One region of the Microbacterium soli genome, then DNA from elsewhere that is predicted to be linked to it. Evidence: predicted binding sites of a transcription regulator. Region 1 holds the regulator's gene; each other region holds the start of a gene.
What was found. Region 1 encodes LexA, which represses DNA repair genes until DNA is damaged. Its sites were predicted from a motif close to TCGAACANNTGTTCGA; they were not measured.

Region 1 (3,271 bases):
GCCGGCGCGGAGTGGGTGCAGCTGGACGAGCCGGCCCTGGTCAGCGAGACGCTGCCGGCCGACAGCGCGGCGCTGGCGGATGCGGCCCGTCGCTCGCTGACCGTGCTCGGCGGCTCCGACGACCGCCCGGCCATCCTCGTCGCGGCTCCCTATGCCGATCTGGGCACGGCGCTGCCGGTGCTCGCCTCCGCGCCCGTCGAGGCCATCGCCGTGGACCTCGTGCGCGGGGCGGTGCCCGCCGCGCTCCCGGAGCTCGAGGGCAAGACCCTCGTGGGCGGCGTGATCGACGGACGCAACATCTGGCGTGGAGACCTCGCCGCGGCGTTCGCGAAGCTCGAAGCGCTGCGCGACCTCGGCGCCCGGCGGGTCGCGGCGTCCACCTCGACCTCCCTGCTGCATGTTCCCCACGACGTCGAGGACGAGACGAAGCTCGACGCGCGGCTGGTGTCCTGGTTGGCGTTCGCCGACCAGAAGGTCGGGCAGATCGTCACCCTCGCCCGTGGCCTCGCGGAGGGGCGGTCCGTGATCCGGGCCGAGCTCGATGCGGCATCCGCGGCTCTCTCCGATCGCCGTGACGCGCCGGGCGTGCGCGACGGGGCGGTGCGCGGCCGCGCGCTGTCCGAGGCGGACTTCGTCCGTGCGCCCTACCAGGACCGCGAGCGCGCGCAGCGCGCGCTGGATCTGCCCGTGCTGCCGCTGACGACCATCGGGTCCTTCCCGCAGACCGCCGAGATCCGGCGCGCTCGTGCGCGGTTCAGCCGCGGCGAGGTGCCTCAGGACGACTACGAGGCCTTCCTGCGCTCGGAGATCGACCGTGTCGTGGCGCTGCAGGAGGGCCTGGGGCTGGACGTGCTGGTGCACGGCGAGGCCGAGCGCAACGACATGGTGCAGTACTTCGCGGAGAACCTCGACGGGTTCGCGGTGACCGAACACGGCTGGGTGCAGTCGTACGGTTCTCGCGCCACCCGTCCGTCGATCCTGTGGGGGGATGTGTCGCGGCCCGCGCCCATCACGGTGTCGTGGGCGTCCTACGCGCAGTCGCTGAGCACAAAGCACGTCAAGGGCATGCTCACCGGGCCGGTGACCATCCTGGCCTGGTCGTTCGTGCGAGACGACCAGCCGCTCTCGGAGACGGCGAACCAGGTCGCCCTGGCGCTGCGCGAGGAGATCGCCGATCTCGAGGCCGCGGGCATCGCCATCATCCAGGTCGACGAGCCCGCGCTGCGGGAGCTGCTGCCGCTGAAGAAGGCCGATCACGCGGACTACCTCGACTGGTCGGTCGGGTCGTTCCGTCTGGCGACCGGCGGGGCGGCCGCCGCGACGCAGGTGCACACCCATCTGTGCTACTCGGAGTTCGGCGTGGTCATCGACGCGATCCGCGCGCTGGACGCCGACGTCACCTCGATCGAGGCGGCCCGCAGCCGCATGGAGGTCGTCGGCGACATCAAGGGCAGTGGCTTCGATCACGGCATCGGGCCGGGCGTCTACGACATCCACTCGCCGCGCGTCCCCGGCGTCGCCGAGATCGAGGCCCTCCTGCGCCGGGCGACCGCCGAACTGCCACTGAGCCGACTGTGGGTGAACCCGGACTGCGGTCTGAAGACCCGCGGGTACGAGGAGACCGTCGCCTCGCTGCGCAACATCGTGGAGGCCACGCGACGCGTCCGTGAGGACGTGTCGGTCCCGGCCTGAGCCGGATCGCGGACGAGGCGCTCCTCCCCGGTCGGGGAGGAGCGCCTCAGCCGTCAGGGGCGCGGGCTCAGACCGCGCGAAGCACCGCCACGACCTTGCCCAGCACGACGGCCTCATCACCGAGGATCGGCTCGAAGGCGGAGTTGCGAGGCAGCAGCCAGGTGTGCCCGTCGCGGCGCCGGAACGTCTTCACGGTCGCCTCGCCGTCCAGCATGGCCGCGACGATCTCACCGTTCTCCGCGGTGTTCTGCGCGCGGATGACGACCCAGTCGCCGTCGCAGATGGCCGCGTCGATCATCGACTCGCCGTTGACCTTCAGCATGAACAGATCGCCCTTGCCGACGAGTTGCCGCGGCAGTGGGAAGATCTCCTCCACCTGCTGGTCGGCCGTGATCGGCACGCCCGCGGCGATCTGGCCGACCAATGGCACGAGGGCGGCGTCTCCGACCGCGGGAGCGGTGTCGGCGGGATTCTCCGTGCCGGTCCCGGGCAGATCGATGAGCACCTCCATGGCCCGTGTCTTGCCCGGATCGCGGCGCAGGTAGCCGCTCAGCTCCAGCTGGCCGAGCTGGTGCGTGACGCTGGAGAGCGACCTGAGCCCCACGGCATCGCCGATCTCGCGCATGCTGGGCGGGTAGCCGTGCTGGGCGATCGAGGTCTGGATGACCTCGAGGATCGCCTGCTGTTTCGCGCTGAGGCTCTTGCGCCGACGGGTGCGCGGCGGCTCGGATGCGGGGGCTGGCTGGTCGCTCATCGGTGCTCCTCCTGAATCGGCCGACCGGTGGGGACCGCTCCTTCGCGGACGTCCGGTTCGAATGTCGGTGGCCCGTGATGGGCTGTCGTCATCGAAACCGTATCCGATAATCGCCGGGAAACGGAAGATTCGTTCGAGCGTGTCGGCGTTGAACAAGATCCGGTTTCGAAGAATCCTTGACAGATGTTCGATATCGAAGATATATTCGGAACGTAGCTTCGCATCCGGCGTCCCCGGCCGGATGCCGGATGCGAAAGCTGCCCCACTCCCGCCGGACCTCGGCGGGCGGAGACAGGAGCCCCTCATGAGCACCATCAGCATCCAGAGCCCCGCGTTCGTCCGCGCCGCCGGTGTCGCGGTCGGCTCGCAGCGCAGCCGGACCGCGCGTGGCACGAGGCTCCGTCTGACCGTGCGCGGTCGTCGGGTGCTGGCGGCGATCGTCGCCGCTCCTCTCGTCGTCGGGATCGTGCTGTCGGTCCTCGCGGGAGGCACCGCACTCGCGTCGGCCCGCCTGAGCGAGCCGGTGCCCTTCCAGACGGTCTCCGTGCTGCCGGGGGATTCGCTGTGGTCCATCGCGGGCGAGATCGCCCCTGAGGTCGATCCGCGGGTGGTCATCGACGACATCGTGCGGCTGAACAACCTCAGCAGCGGCGCGATCCAGGCAGGCGCCGAACTGGCGATCCCGGCTCGGTACTCGCGCTGATCCCGGGTTCCTCACCGGGCGGGGCGTCATGCGCGCGAGACCCCGGGCGCTGCGCTCTACCATGGGAAGAGTGACCTCTCTCGACGAGCTGCCCCTCCGCGATGATCTTCGCGGACTCACCC
Region 2 (3,271 bases), 510 kb from region 1:
CGTGTTCCGTACGTTTCGCATCAGATGGACATCGCTCGGCGCACCACAGCGACAGATCGTGACGCGAATGCACGCTGGGTGGAAGGACGCGAGTCTCGCGCTCACGTGGAACCTCACCGAGATCGCCGAGAACATCGTTCGGTTTCATGACCTCTATGGCCGTGAATGGTCCATAGAAGACACGGACGCCTGGGCGGACATCAGCGCGTATATCGATGCGGATCGATTCCGCTGACTACGCGGTAATCACGGTTATACATGTCACCTCAGGCGGAGGGAAGACTGCGGGTTTGACCTTCGTCACGCAGCAGCCGTGTCCGACCCCTCTGGCAGTATTCGAATGGCGCCTCTGAGGGGAAGTGCCGCCTGAGAAGGGGAGAGTATGGGTTACGCAGTCATCGACCTGGAGACCACGGGCTTCTCGCCCGCGCGCGGCGATCGCATCCTGGAGGTCGGCGTCGTGCTGCTCGACGATGCCGGCGCGGTCGAGTACGAGTGGACGACGCTCGTCAATCCGCAGCGCGACGTGGGGGCCACGCACGTGCACGGCATCCGTGCGGGCGACGTCGTCAATGCGCCGCTGTTCTCCGACATCGCCGCCCATCTCGTGAGCATGCTGAGCGGGCGGACGCTCGTCGCGCACAACCAGGCGTTCGACGTCCGCTTCCTGCGCGCCGAGCTGGAGTCCGGCGGGTACCTGCTGCCGTCGACCTATGCGGCGCTGTGCACCATGCTCTGGTCCCGCTCGGTGTTCGGCGCGGCCAAGCTCAGCGACGTGTGCGCCGTGCTGTCCATTGAGAACGCCGCCGCCCACGCCGCGCTCGGCGACGCCCGCGCGACGGCCGCCGTGCTCGCCGCTCTCATCGACGCGGCGGGGCACAGCCCGCGGTGGGAAGCGGATGCCGAAGGAGCCGTCTTCCCGCTGACGCCGGCCGGGCAGGGGCCCGCGCGGAACGCGCCGCGGGCCGAGGCCTCCGCATCGTCGCCGATGGCGTTCGTCGACACCGCGGGGCTCCCGCTCTGGGAGCGCGTGAGCATCCCGCTGGACGCCTCAGATCCGGCTGCGGCCGTCTACCTCGACATGCTCACGCGCGTCATGGAGGACGGGCTCATCTCCACCGTCGAGTACTCGCGACTCGAGGCCATCGCCGAGGTTGCGCATCTCGACGCGCACCGGGTGACCGCGCTGCACGCCGACTACCTCGCCGCAGCCCGGGCAGAGGCCCTCGCCGACGGCATCGTCAGCGACGCCGAACGTCGTGAGCTGGCGCAGATCGCGACCATCCTCGACCAGCCGATGCCCGCGCTCCCCGCGAACCAGCCCGCCGCGCAGCCCATCGCCGTCGGCGACGTCGTGCGGCACCGCCGCGATGATGCCGCCTCACCGGCACCCGGCACCGGAGCGCATTTCACCCTCGTGCCCGGTGCACGCGTCGTATTCACCGGCACGCTGAGCCGTCCGCGTGATGCCTGGGCGCGGGCGATCGCCGACGCGGGCTTCATCACCGGCAGCGTGACCAAGAACTGTGTGGTGCTCGTCGCCGAAGACCCCGCGAGCCAGTCGGGCAAGGCGAAGACCGCCCGCGCCCACGGTATCCCCATCGTCACCGAGGCCGAGTTCGTCCCGGCCTTCGAGGCGTACCTGGCACGGAACTCCGCGGGGTGAGATGTCGCGCTCCCGCGTGTACCCGCCAGCGGTCGCCATCCTCCGACCGGCATCCGGTGCGAGTTATCCACAGATGCTCGAAACGATCTTCGAATGTCGGAGGCCTCGTCCATGATGGAGACATGGCAGCTTTCACCGACGTCGCGGCGCTGATCCCCACCCTGCGTGGGCGGCTTCGCGACGGAGCCGACGCGGACCTCGCGCGGGCGTCGATGATGGCGATGACGGATGCCGACGTCGTGCGGATCCTGGAGGAGACGGCGTCCCTCGCGCACGAGGTCGAGCAGATCCAGGTCATGGCGGCCGGCATCATCGCCCTGCGCTCGAAGCGGGAGCGGGGACACTCCGGGCTCTCCGCGTCGCGAGGGCACAGGTCGGCCGCAGCACTCGTCCAGAACGTCACAGGATCGACCAAGGCGGATGCCGATCGGCAGGTGCGCGTGGGGGAGGCGCTCGTGGATGACGGCGCAGCGCCCGCCGATCCGGCGCCCGCGCGTGAGGCGCTGCCGGTCGCCGTTCCGTGGTTCCAGCCCCTCCGCGACGCGCTGCGAGACGACCACCTCACCGCAGCGCAGTTCGATGCGATCCGGCGCGGACTCGGCGAACCTGCCGAACAGCCTCATGACCGCGCGGATGCCGGGGGCGGGGCCACCGATGAGGAGCAGCGCGTCAGGTGGACCCGGGCCGCCGAGCACCTCGTCTGCGACGCCTCGCATCGCACCGCCGAGGAGCTCTGGCAGCAGGCGCGAACCATCCGCGACATGCTCGACCCCGAAGGCGCGGAAGCCCGGTTCATGGAGCGGTTCGAGAAGAGGTCGTTCCGCACCTACCGTGCACAGGACGGGCAGAAGCGGGCGACCATGGTGCTCGACGACGAGGGCGACCTGTTCCTCGAAACCGTGCTGGCGGCGGCGCTGCGGCCACGGCGCGGCGGGCCGCGGTTCGTCGATCCCGAGGAGAAGGCGCGGGCGGCATCCCTCTCGGAAGACCCGCGCACCAACGATCAGCTCGCGTACGACCTGATCCTCGACATGCTCAGGGCAGGGACCCTCGCCGATGCCGAGAGCGTGTTCGGCACGCGCCAGGCCGGAGTGCGCCTGGTCCAGACGGTGAACGCCGTCGGCGTCCGATCCGCCGTCGCGCACAGCGAAGACCACCTGATCTCGGTCCCGGCTTCGATCGCCGAGCAGCGCGGCTGCGACAGCGGATTCGTGGCCGTGACGGTCGATTCCTGTGGCAACCCGCTCGATGTCGGCCGGGAGCAGCGGCTCTTCACACCGCGGCAGCGCATTGCGCTGGCGATTCGCGACGGCGGATGCCGCTGGGACGGATGCGACAGACCCGCCTCCTACTGCGAAGCCCACCACATCGACGAATGGAAACGGGATCGGGGTCGAACAGACATCGACCGTGGGATCCTGCTGTGCCGCTACCACCACATGGCGCTGCACCACGGCGGATGGCGGATCGCGCGAGAAGGTCGCGGCGATTTCACCCTGCAAGATCCCGCAGGGGACGAGCATGCGATGCGACCGCGCACCGTGCTGAGCTATGCGTTCGGTGGGATCGACCCGCCGCCGAAAAGAATCCGCTCCGCCGTCTGAG
Region 3 (3,271 bases), 2.3 Mb from region 1:
GTCGTCGAGGTAACCACGATGCTGGAACTCGTCGATGATCTGCTCGATCGTCTCCCGGTCGGCGTCGGTGCGGCGCAGCACCGAGCGCGCCTCGGAGACGGAAAGCTGTCTGCCGCGAAGTCTGCGCACGAGCACCTCCTGCGCGCGCAGACGAATCTCCTCCATTCCCTCCCCCGCATCGTCGTCGTGCGGACCGTCCGCGACCGCGGAGTGCACTCCCGCGCGCGACCGTCCGTCCAGCAGGGCGGAGCTCCAGAGCCTGTCCTCGCCCGTCCGACGGGGGATTCCGCCCCCGGTGTCGGCTCGCGACCCGGCCCCCGACCCCGAACGGGGGCCGTCCTTCGGCGCGCGCCGCCCGCCGAAGATCGGGGTGATGGGTGCGAGAGGCTCCTCGTCGTCATGCTCCATGGCCGGCTCCGGTCTTCGACAGATGCCGACTCATCACGCCGGGCGACGCTCTGCCAGCTCGTCGGCCGGGGCCTCTTCCACGGCCTTCACTCCGATGCCGAGCTTCTGCTTGATCCTGGTCTCGATCTCGGCGGCGATGTCCTCGTTCTTGACGAGGAAGTTGCGCGCGTTCTCCTTGCCCTGACCGAGCTGGTCGCCGTCATAGGTGTACCAGGAGCCGGACTTCTTGACGATGCCGTGCTCGACGCCGAAATCGATCAGACTGCCCTCGCGGGAGATGCCCACGCCGTAGAGGATGTCGAACTCGGCCTGCTTGAACGGCGGCGCCATCTTGTTCTTGACGACCTTGACGCGCGTGCGGTTGCCGACGGCCTCCGCCCCGTCCTTCAGAGTCTCGATACGCCGGATGTCCAGACGCACCGAGGCATAGAACTTCAGGGCCTTTCCACCGGCCGTGGTCTCGGGCGAGCCGAAGAAGACGCCGATCTTCTCGCGCAGCTGGTTGATGAAGATGGCGGTGGTCTTCGTCTGGTTGAGGCCACCGGTCAGCTTGCGAAGCGCCTGCGACATCAGCCTCGCCTGCAGGCCGACGTGCGAGTCGCCCATCTCGCCCTTGATCTCGGCCTCCGGCACGAGGGCGGCGACGGAGTCGATGACGACGAGGTCGATCGCACCGGAGCGGATCAGCATGTCAGCGATCTCGAGCGCCTGCTCGCCGGTGTCGGGCTGGGAGACCAGCAGCTGGTCGATGTCGACGCCCAGCTTGCGGGCGTACTCCGGATCCAGCGCGTGCTCCGCGTCGATGAAGGCGGCGATGCCCCCCGCGCGTTGCGCGTTGGCGATGGCGTGCAGGGTGAGGGTGGTCTTCCCCGAGGACTCCGGACCGTAGATCTCGATGATGCGTCCGCGTGGAAGCCCGCCGATCCCGAGGGCGCTGTCCAGGGCGATGGACCCGGTCGGGATCACCTCGACAGGAGCGCGCTCGTCGCTTCCCAGCCGCATGATGGACCCCTTGCCGAACTGGCGCTCGATGTGCGCGAGCGCGGAGTCCAGTGCCTTCTCGCGGTCGTCTGTGGATGGCATGATGTGCTCCTTGATGTCTCGAAAACTGCCGCCTGTAGGCTGTCGCGGCTTCTCCCGGCCGGATCGGCTCTGCGACAAGGCGCATGGCTTGTGCCACGTCCATCACGCTAGAGGCGGCCTCCGACATCGCGTCGGGGAATCCGCGTTCTGTGGAGGGAAATCGCACGAGAACCACTTGTGCAGAACGATACGCGCACATCGAACACATCTTCGACGACACGCCGAACGGCGCATCCCGAGATTCGATTAGCGTCTGCGCGGCTCCAACCGTCCCACCCCGTAGCGGCGCTGTGCGGGGACATCCGTCTCTTCGCACAGCGCCATCCAGATGTCTCGGGGCGGCACCCCGGCATCCAGCGCCTCCTGCGCCGACATCCCGATCCCGCCGAGGATCAGATCGTGGGTGAGGGTCTCGCCACGGCTGCCGAACTCGTCGCTGACGGCGCGCAGGAACTCGCTGCGTCTCATCCGGAACCGAGACCGTTCAGCGCAGGGAAAACTCGGGCTCGACGGACGCCACCAGCTCGTCCGGAACGACGTCGGGGAATCCGCTCAGCCCCTCGAGCACGGAGATGCGGTCTCCGACCTCGCGCATGATCGTCGAGATGGGGACGTCGAGCGCATCGGCGACCGATGCGAGGATCTCGCTGGAGGCCTCCTTCTGACCTCGCTCGACCTCGCTCAGATACCCGAGGGCCACGGATGCCTTGCTCGCCACCTGGCGGAGGGTGCGCCCCTTCTGCAGGCGGAAGTCCCGCAGCACATCGCCGATCTCCTGTCTGACAAGGATCATCGGAACCTCCTCTCCACGTCTCCACTCCGATCGCGTTCCGAGTGGATCGCCAGTCTAGCCTGATCGGATGATGCCGAATCTACTGTGTCTCGCTGTGCTTCAGTTGTGAAGGATCTGCCTGGAATCATCATGCCGTGTCGCTGCTTGAGCACGTTCATGACAACCGACGCCCGGCATCGGCTATTCCCCGGCGGCCTGCAGGGCCAGCGCGATGGCGGCCTCCACGGCCCGGCACCGGATCTCGGCACGGGATCCCGTGAACACGTGCGCCGCCGCGCGGACGCCGCCCGGCGTCGCCACGCCGACGTGCACGGTGCCCACGGGCTGACCGTCGGGCGACTCCGGGCCGGCGATGCCCGTCGTGGCGATGCCGATATCGGCCGCCCGCCCGTCCACAGCCACCGCGCGCCGCACGCCGTCCGCCATCTGACGGGCGACCTCCGGGTGCACGGGTCCGTGTGCTGCCAGCAGCGCCGCGTCCACGCCGAGGAGCGTGCGCTTGAGCTGCGTCGCGTAAGCGACGACACCGCCCAGGAGCACGACGGACGCACCGGGCACCGACACGATCTCGGAGGTCACCGCTCCCCCGGTCAGCGACTCCGCCACACCGAGGGTCCAGCCGCGTTCTCGGAGGACTGCGACCAGTCCCGATGCCGTCATGCCGCACCCCGGGATCCGCGCACCTGCGCGAGCACGTAGTCGATGCCGCTGAGCACCGTGAGCACGAGCGCGAGGATCATGAGCACGAGCGTGACGGCCGTCCACACCGGCATCCCGATCCACACCTGCAGCGGCAGCAGGGCCCAGCCCAGCGCGACACCCTGCACGACAGTCTTGATCTTCCCCATCCACGCGGCCGCCACGACGTGCTCGTGCATCACCGTGAGGCGGTGCACGGTGATGCCCCACTCCCGGACGAGGATGATGATGACGATCCACCACGGCACTTCGCCGAGGACGGCCAGCCCCAGGAAGCCCGCCCCGGTC

Region 2: the regulator LexA is predicted to act here: its motif matches at 1,744-1,759, upstream of ABD770_RS08505 (HNH endonuclease signature motif containing protein).
Region 3: the regulator LexA is predicted to act here: its motif matches at 1,690-1,705, upstream of recA (recombinase RecA).

Annotation. Positions count from the first base shown of each region.
Region 1 covers NZ_BAABCP010000001.1:2,352,426-2,355,696, forward strand. The annotation lists gene metE (5-methyltetrahydropteroyltriglutamate--homocysteine S-methyltransferase) at 1-1,692, shown strand, start outside; gene lexA (transcriptional repressor LexA) at 1,760-2,446, opposite strand; gene ABD770_RS11115 (LysM peptidoglycan-binding domain-containing protein) at 2,751-3,149, shown strand; gene ABD770_RS11120 (histidinol-phosphate transaminase) at 3,211-3,271, shown strand, end outside.
Region 2 covers NZ_BAABCP010000001.1:1,837,780-1,841,050, forward strand. The annotation lists gene ABD770_RS08495 (hypothetical protein) at 1-235, shown strand, start outside; gene ABD770_RS08500 (exonuclease domain-containing protein) at 383-1,666, shown strand; gene ABD770_RS08505 (HNH endonuclease signature motif containing protein) at 1,789-3,270, shown strand.
Region 3 covers NZ_BAABCP010000001.1:94,090-97,360, forward strand. The annotation lists gene ABD770_RS00500 (regulatory protein RecX) at 1-408, opposite strand, end outside; gene recA (recombinase RecA) at 442-1,491, opposite strand; gene ABD770_RS00510 (DUF3046 domain-containing protein) at 1,738-1,959, opposite strand; gene ABD770_RS00515 (helix-turn-helix domain-containing protein) at 1,976-2,284, opposite strand; gene ABD770_RS00520 (CinA family protein) at 2,465-2,944, opposite strand; gene pgsA (CDP-diacylglycerol--glycerol-3-phosphate 3-phosphatidyltransferase) at 2,941-3,271, opposite strand, start outside.